DNA from 2 places in the Photobacterium sp. HL06 genome. Region 2 is predicted to be linked to the other one. Evidence: riboswitches for the same ligand, from Rfam matches in the RefSeq annotation. Region 2 holds a riboswitch; the other holds the start of a gene.

Region 1 (3,238 bases), 680 kb from region 2:
ACCTGGCTCTTACGGCTTTGGATTTTATCTACGGCACGCTGTGAGAATGTCAACGGCGACAGGCCTGGTACACACGACAGGCACTTCTGGCTACCTGAATACACGGCATCGAGCTGCCACTCATCCACCAGCAGAGGGACACCACCCAATGACGTTACAGCATCAACAATAGTCAGGCAGTCATGCTGGCGTGCAAGCTTGGCAATCGCCTCGGCATCACTCAATGCCCCAGTAGAGGTTTCTGCGTGCACGAAAGCGACAATTTTTGCATCTGGGTTCGCCTCTAGTGCCTGTTCAACCAATTGCGGATCAACGGGCTCGCCCCATGCGTTATCTACCATCACGGCTTCACCGCCACAACGCTCGACATTTTCACGCATACGATCGCCGAACACGCCATTGCGACAGACTATCACTTTGTCACCCGGCTCTACCAGGTTAACAAAACAAGCTTCCATACCGGCACTGCCCGGTGCCGATACCGCAATCGTGAACGTATTTTGTGTTTGGAAGGCATACTGCAGCAACTGCTTCAGCTCATCCATCATGCCTATAAACAACGGGTCTAGGTGGCCAATCGTCGGACGGCTTAAGGCCTGTAGAACCTGCGGGTAAATATCTGACGGCCCAGGGCCCATTAGTGTTCGTTGTGGAGGATAAAAGCTACCGATTGTCATTATTGTATCTCCCTTTAGTAAGAGTTCGGTGATTCCCTGAAGTGCTGTGGTAGGGCGAGAATGTTGCTCCCAGCGGTACGCTTGCCTGGAACACAAAAGCGTACCGTTTGGTCTTCACGCAGTTAACCAGTATTAAAGGAATTTCGTTTCGAAGCAAGCAATGTAACCAAGCAACGTAACCAAGCATATAAATAGCCCGTCGTATTTATTGCAATTTCTTTGCATAAATTCTCATGTTCCCATTGACAAGCAAGTAACAAATTCGCTTCAATAGAGATCGTTTTTTGTTCATCCTGATGATTGGAATACCATCAGGTAAAAATAGAAGAGGAGCGTTACCCAGGTATCTATGGTTGCGGGGCCCCACCCCTAAGCAGCATAGAGAGGGGGAGTAACGCCGAGATACTGCTGGACAGGGGGCCAGTAGTATCGGCTATGAAGGTTGAATCCTTCTGGCTGTCACCTTTCTCTTTTGAAAGGTGGGGAGCTTCTGGTTGTAGCGCTATCAATACGTCTCGCCTACCTGCTCTCCTGACAATTGGATGTCGGGAATATCCTCCCGAGTAAATTCCCTATTCTTCGTTATAATTTTACTGTTATTGGGAGACTTACTTTGAGCCCTGTAGTTAATAATGCCACAGCCCTGACTGTCGCTAAGTTTGGTGGAACCAGCGTTGCAGATTTTACTGCAATGAGCCGTAGTGCCGCCATCATCAAACACAACCCAGCCGCCCGTATCGTTTTGATCAGTGCCTGCTCTGGTGTTACCAACCTGCTTGTCGAGCTGGCCAACGGCGTCAATGATGCAGCCCTTCGCCAACAGCTTCTGACTCGCCTGAAAGAAATACACCATGGTGTCATCAGTGAGCTGAAATCGCCTGAAACCGTGACCTCTGCGATAGGTAGCTTGCTAGACTCAGTCTCAACCCTGGCTGAACAAGCGGCAATACAGCCTAGCGCGCAACTGACCGACCAGCTAGTTTCTCATGGTGAGCTACTATCAACCCACCTGTTTACTCAGATCCTCAACGAAATGGGCGTCGATACCGTCCGTTTCGATATTCGTGACATTATGCGTACCGACAGCCAATTTGGTAAAGCGATCCCTCAGCCAGAGGTGATCCGCCAGCTGGCAGCCACGCAACTACAGCCACTATTGGAGAAGCAGGTGGTGGTCTCGCAGGGTTTCATTGGCTCGGATAGCGAAGGGACGACCACTACACTGGGACGTGGCGGCAGTGACTACAGTGCCGCACTGGTGGCTGAAGCAACAGATGCCGCAACGCTGGAAATCTGGACGGATGTACCCGGCATGTACACCACCGATCCCCGCATTACCCCGGCGGCTAAGCCCATTAAAGAGATCAGTTTCAGCGAAGCCTCTGAAATGGCAAACTTCGGGGCAAAGATCCTACACCCTTCAACATTGGTTCCGGCTGTTCGCCAGCAGATCCCGGTGTTTATCGGCTCATCAAAAGCACCGGAGCAAGGTGGAACATGGATCCGTGAAAGCGTCAATAAGGCCCCACTATTCCGTGCACTGGCCCTGCGCTGCAACCAGACTATGGTCACGCTAACCAGCCTGAATATGTTCCATGCCTATGGTTTCTTAGCCGAAGTGTTTCGCATCCTTGCCGAGCATAAAATTTCAGTGGACCTGATCACTACCTCAGAAGTCAGTGTCTCACTCACCCTGGATCAAACCGATACGGGAGGCGGCGCGCCTACACTACCCGAAAAAGCCGTCGAAGAGCTCAGCAAGCTATGCCGTGTTGAGGTTGAACAAGGCCTATGCCTCGTTGCTCTTATTGGTAACCAGATGAGCAGTACCAAGGGTTCAGCAAGACAGATCTTTGGGGCGCTGGATGACTATAACCTACGCATGATTTGCTACGGTGCCAGCCCGCACAACCTGTGTTTCCTCGTTAAGGAGCAAGATGCAAAATCTGTGGTGAAAACACTGCACCGCAAAATTCTTGAGTAACTCAACCGAACCTGGATTGTAATAACAGTAAAAGGGCGCCTTGCGGCGCCCTTCTCATCTTAATGGCTAATACCAATCAGCATAAGTACTTGATCATTCTTGCTGGTTAAAATCACCTATTACTACGTCAGAATTTTTGTAATTAGAACCACTAGTTACTGCAAATTCTTCCTTGCCTTAGGTGATTTTTCCTGCGCAATTATCTGAACACTTACTTATCCCGATTGGTATAACTCTGAATTTAAAGGTTAGGCCCCAGCCACTTTTCTGCTTCAACCAGATCCCAGCCTTTACGCTCAGCATAGCTATCACGCTGATCGGCTTGGATCTGTGCCACCGCAAAGTAGCGAGATTCCGGATGGGAGAAATACCAGCCCGATACCGCCGCTCCCGGCCACATTGCAAAACTCTCTGTCAGGGTCATACCCGTATTTGCCTCGGCATCCAGCAACTTCCAGATCTCGTCCTTCTCGGTATGTTCAGGACAAGCCGGATAGCCCGGCGCAGGACGAATACCTTGATACTTCTCGCGGATCAGATCGTCATTATTCAGATCTTCATCAGCCGCATAACCCCA
Region 2 (3,238 bases):
TCGTCCTCTGTCGGAATGGCAAAAACTAGGCGTAAGAAGATTGAATGGACAGCGGTTACCTGATGTAGATATTCAGGCTTGGCTTATTCAACCTGATGATAGTCATGGAAGGGCATATTTGGTTTATGGAAATTACCAAGCCTTGTTAAAGTGGAATAGATCGCATTATTTTGCCCTTGCTGTTAGCCATCTAGCAGACCGAATTCGGTAACAGTTAGACAAGGAAAAGCCAGACATTAAGTCTGGCTTTTTTTGTTTGTACTTTTCTCTGGCTTATAGAGTAAATATTACGTCTCAACTGAATTATTCACATCTGTCGTGTAAGCATTCTTGGGCAGGTAAGATTGAATAAGCGAAGTTATTGTCATCGGTGAAGCCAATGCATCGATGTAGGCCCAAGATGGGCTGAAGCAGCGTTGGGAGTGCATTGTGAGTGGTCTGTACTGGGATCCATTTATCGTATTGCTATCAATCTGTATATCAATCTATATGACGAATGGGTACGACACAGTGTTACTTTTTAATGTGGGGTTAAAGGATTTACAGCTACTTTAGTTGTTTGTTTTATTACTCTTTAGGATTATAGATATAAAAAAGCCCGGTATTTTACCAGGCTTTTGTTCAGCTTATATTCAGCAATTATTCGATTTCGAATTCTTCCAGAGCTTTGCCTTCATCAAGTGCTTTCTTCAGTGCACTTGGAGTACGGCCTTGACCAGTCCAGGTCTTTTCTTCGCCGTTTTCATCAATGAATTTATATTTAGCAGGACGAGCAGCGCGTTTTGCTTTAGGTGCTTTGCTCAGGCTCGCTAGTAATTCTTCTGGATCGATGCCGTCAGCTAGAAGCATTTCACGGTACTGAGCCAGTTTCTCATTACGCTCACTTTCTTTTGCGCGCTCTTCAGCTTCAGATTCTTCACGTTCAGTCACTACAGTTTGTAGTTTCTCAAGAGCTTCTTGAAGTTGTTCCAGAGTATATTCACGAGAAAGTGCGCGAAGGCTACGAAGGTTTAACAGCGCTTTCATTGCATCAGACATTTTAAATTTCCTGTTGGCTTAAAACTATTTTAAATAATAATAGCAGTCACGAATCAATAATTGCAATAATAATACTTTTAATAGCCTGATGCCAAATAAAATATCTGTCCTGATATTAAATTTTTCCTAATTAGGTTCATAAAATCTCATTTGTAATAATTGTTATCCATGCCTTTCGTGCAATTAATCGGGATACAATGACAGCATACTGATTATGTCGGTGCGTTCTGTTTCATATTAAAAGGTATAGAATAGTAGGGTTTTTGTTTATTTTTCCAGCACCTGAGCAAGATTATTCACTATTTCTGTTAAAGTTTTCATCGTAACTTGTTGCAAATGAATCGCTATCCCGTAGAATTAGCCATTCCTTGACTAAGGGTAGAGGCGCATTGTCTATAAGTAGCAGATTGGAGGGTGATTCCTTTGATGGTCTGCAAAAGGAGCCAATGCCGAAGTAAGTAAGGCTTATCATTCCTTCTTGCTGGGGTTGTCACCGAATAGGGGCAGCACTGCCATAGTATTAATTACATTAACTATGGAGCGCTACTGTGGGGTCGGAATAGGGGTCATCCTTTTCTTATGCTCTTCTCTCGCGACGATGTCGTGTTCAGCAGTAGATCTCCAACCAGGATCGGTTGTAGTAGAGATCATGAATATTGTAGATTTTTCCCATTCATCCATTTCACTTTTGCCGCCACTTGTGGCATTAGGTTTAGCGATTCTGACACGTCGCGTATTGGTTTCATTAGGCGTTGGTGTCCTTCTAGGTTCATTGTTACTGACAGATTTTTCGTTTGGTGCAACTGCAGAATATGTAGGTAGTACGGCGAAAGGACTTTTCATTGATGATGGCGCAATCAACAGCTGGAATATGAGCATTGTCGCTTTCCTTATATTATTAGGAATGACCACAGCACTGCTGACCCTTTCAGGTGGTACTCGTGCATTTGCAGAGTGGGCGCAAACAAAAATCAAAAGTAAGCGTGGTGCAAAGCTACTGGCTGCTTTTCTGGGTGTGTTTATCTTTGTCGATGACTATTTTAATAGCTTGGCAGTAGGATCTATTTCTCGTCCGGTAACCGACCGCTTTTATGTCTCCCGAGCAAAACTTGCCTATATTCTCGATTCAACCGCAGCACCAATGTGTGTGCTGATGCCAGCTTCAAGCTGGGGCGCATACATTATTACGCTTATTGGCGGGATCTTGGTATCACACGGCGTAACGGAATATTCAGCGCTAAGTGCCTTTATCCAATTAGCACCAATGAACTTCTATGCTGTCTTTGCTTTATTAATGGTATTTGTTGTTGCCTGGTTCCAGCTAGATATTGGTGCAATGAAAAAGCATGAACTGCAGGCTAGCCATGGCCGTGGTTTCGATGAAGGCGATGATGATAGCTTGGCGAAAGATCTAAACGACGAGCTGGAAATTGAAGAAAGCGATAACGGTCGAGTTTCTGATCTGATCATGCCGATTGTTGCCCTGATCTTCTCAACCTTCTTCTTTATGATTTTTACTGGGTCCCAGGCGCTGGCTGCTGATGGTATTGCCTTTAACATTCTAGGTGCGTTCGAGAATACCGATGTGGGTATGTCACTGGTATATGGTGGCTTGGTGGGTCTGTTCGGTGCGATGATCCCGGTATTACGCCAGCGTCTGCCAATGGCGGATGTGGTTCAAACGCTGTGGATTGGTGCGAAGTCAATGTTTGGTGCAATCCTGATCCTACTGTTTGCCTGGAGCATCGGTAGCGTGATCAGTGATATGGCTACAGGTAAGTACCTGTCTACGCTTGTGCAGGGTAATATCAATCCAATGCTGCTACCGGCAATTTTGTTCTTGCTGGCTGGCCTGATGGCGTTCTCAACCGGTACCTCTTGGGGCACATTCGGTATCATGCTGCCAATTGCGGGTGATCTGGCTGCTGCGACGGAAATTGCACTGATGCTACCAATGCTGGGTGCGGTATTGGCAGGTTCAGTGTTCGGTGATCACTGCTCACCGATTTCAGATACCACTATTCTGTCTTCGACCGGGGCTCGCTGCCACCATATTGATCACGTCGCTACTCAGCTGCCATACGCAGTGTCTGTTGCGTTTGTATCTACGGTTGGTTTCTTGGTTCTGGGTTTGACAAGCTCAATGGCTGTGGCGTTTATGGCCGCGACGATCACCTTTATTCTGGTGTGCCTGCTGCTG

Evidence for each region. A riboswitch is a leader RNA that binds a small molecule or an ion and turns the genes downstream of it on or off. The one in region 2 is predicted to bind lysine.
Region 1: another riboswitch for lysine. It lies ahead of lysC (lysine-sensitive aspartokinase 3); the one in region 2 lies ahead of AC51G0_RS05105 (Na+/H+ antiporter NhaC family protein).

What each region holds. Positions count from the first base shown of each region.
Region 1 is NZ_CM183914.1:346,526-349,763, reverse strand. It holds gene AC51G0_RS01715 (pyridoxal-phosphate-dependent aminotransferase family protein) at 1-677, opposite strand, end outside; lysine riboswitch at 995-1,175, shown strand; gene lysC (lysine-sensitive aspartokinase 3) at 1,369-2,661, shown strand; gene metH (methionine synthase) at 2,903-3,238, opposite strand, start outside.
Region 2 is NZ_CM183914.1:1,028,896-1,032,133, forward strand. It holds gene AC51G0_RS05095 (lytic murein transglycosylase) at 1-211, shown strand, start outside; gene AC51G0_RS05100 (H-NS family histone-like protein) at 640-1,038, opposite strand; lysine riboswitch at 1,410-1,592, shown strand; gene AC51G0_RS05105 (Na+/H+ antiporter NhaC family protein) at 1,688-3,238, shown strand, end outside.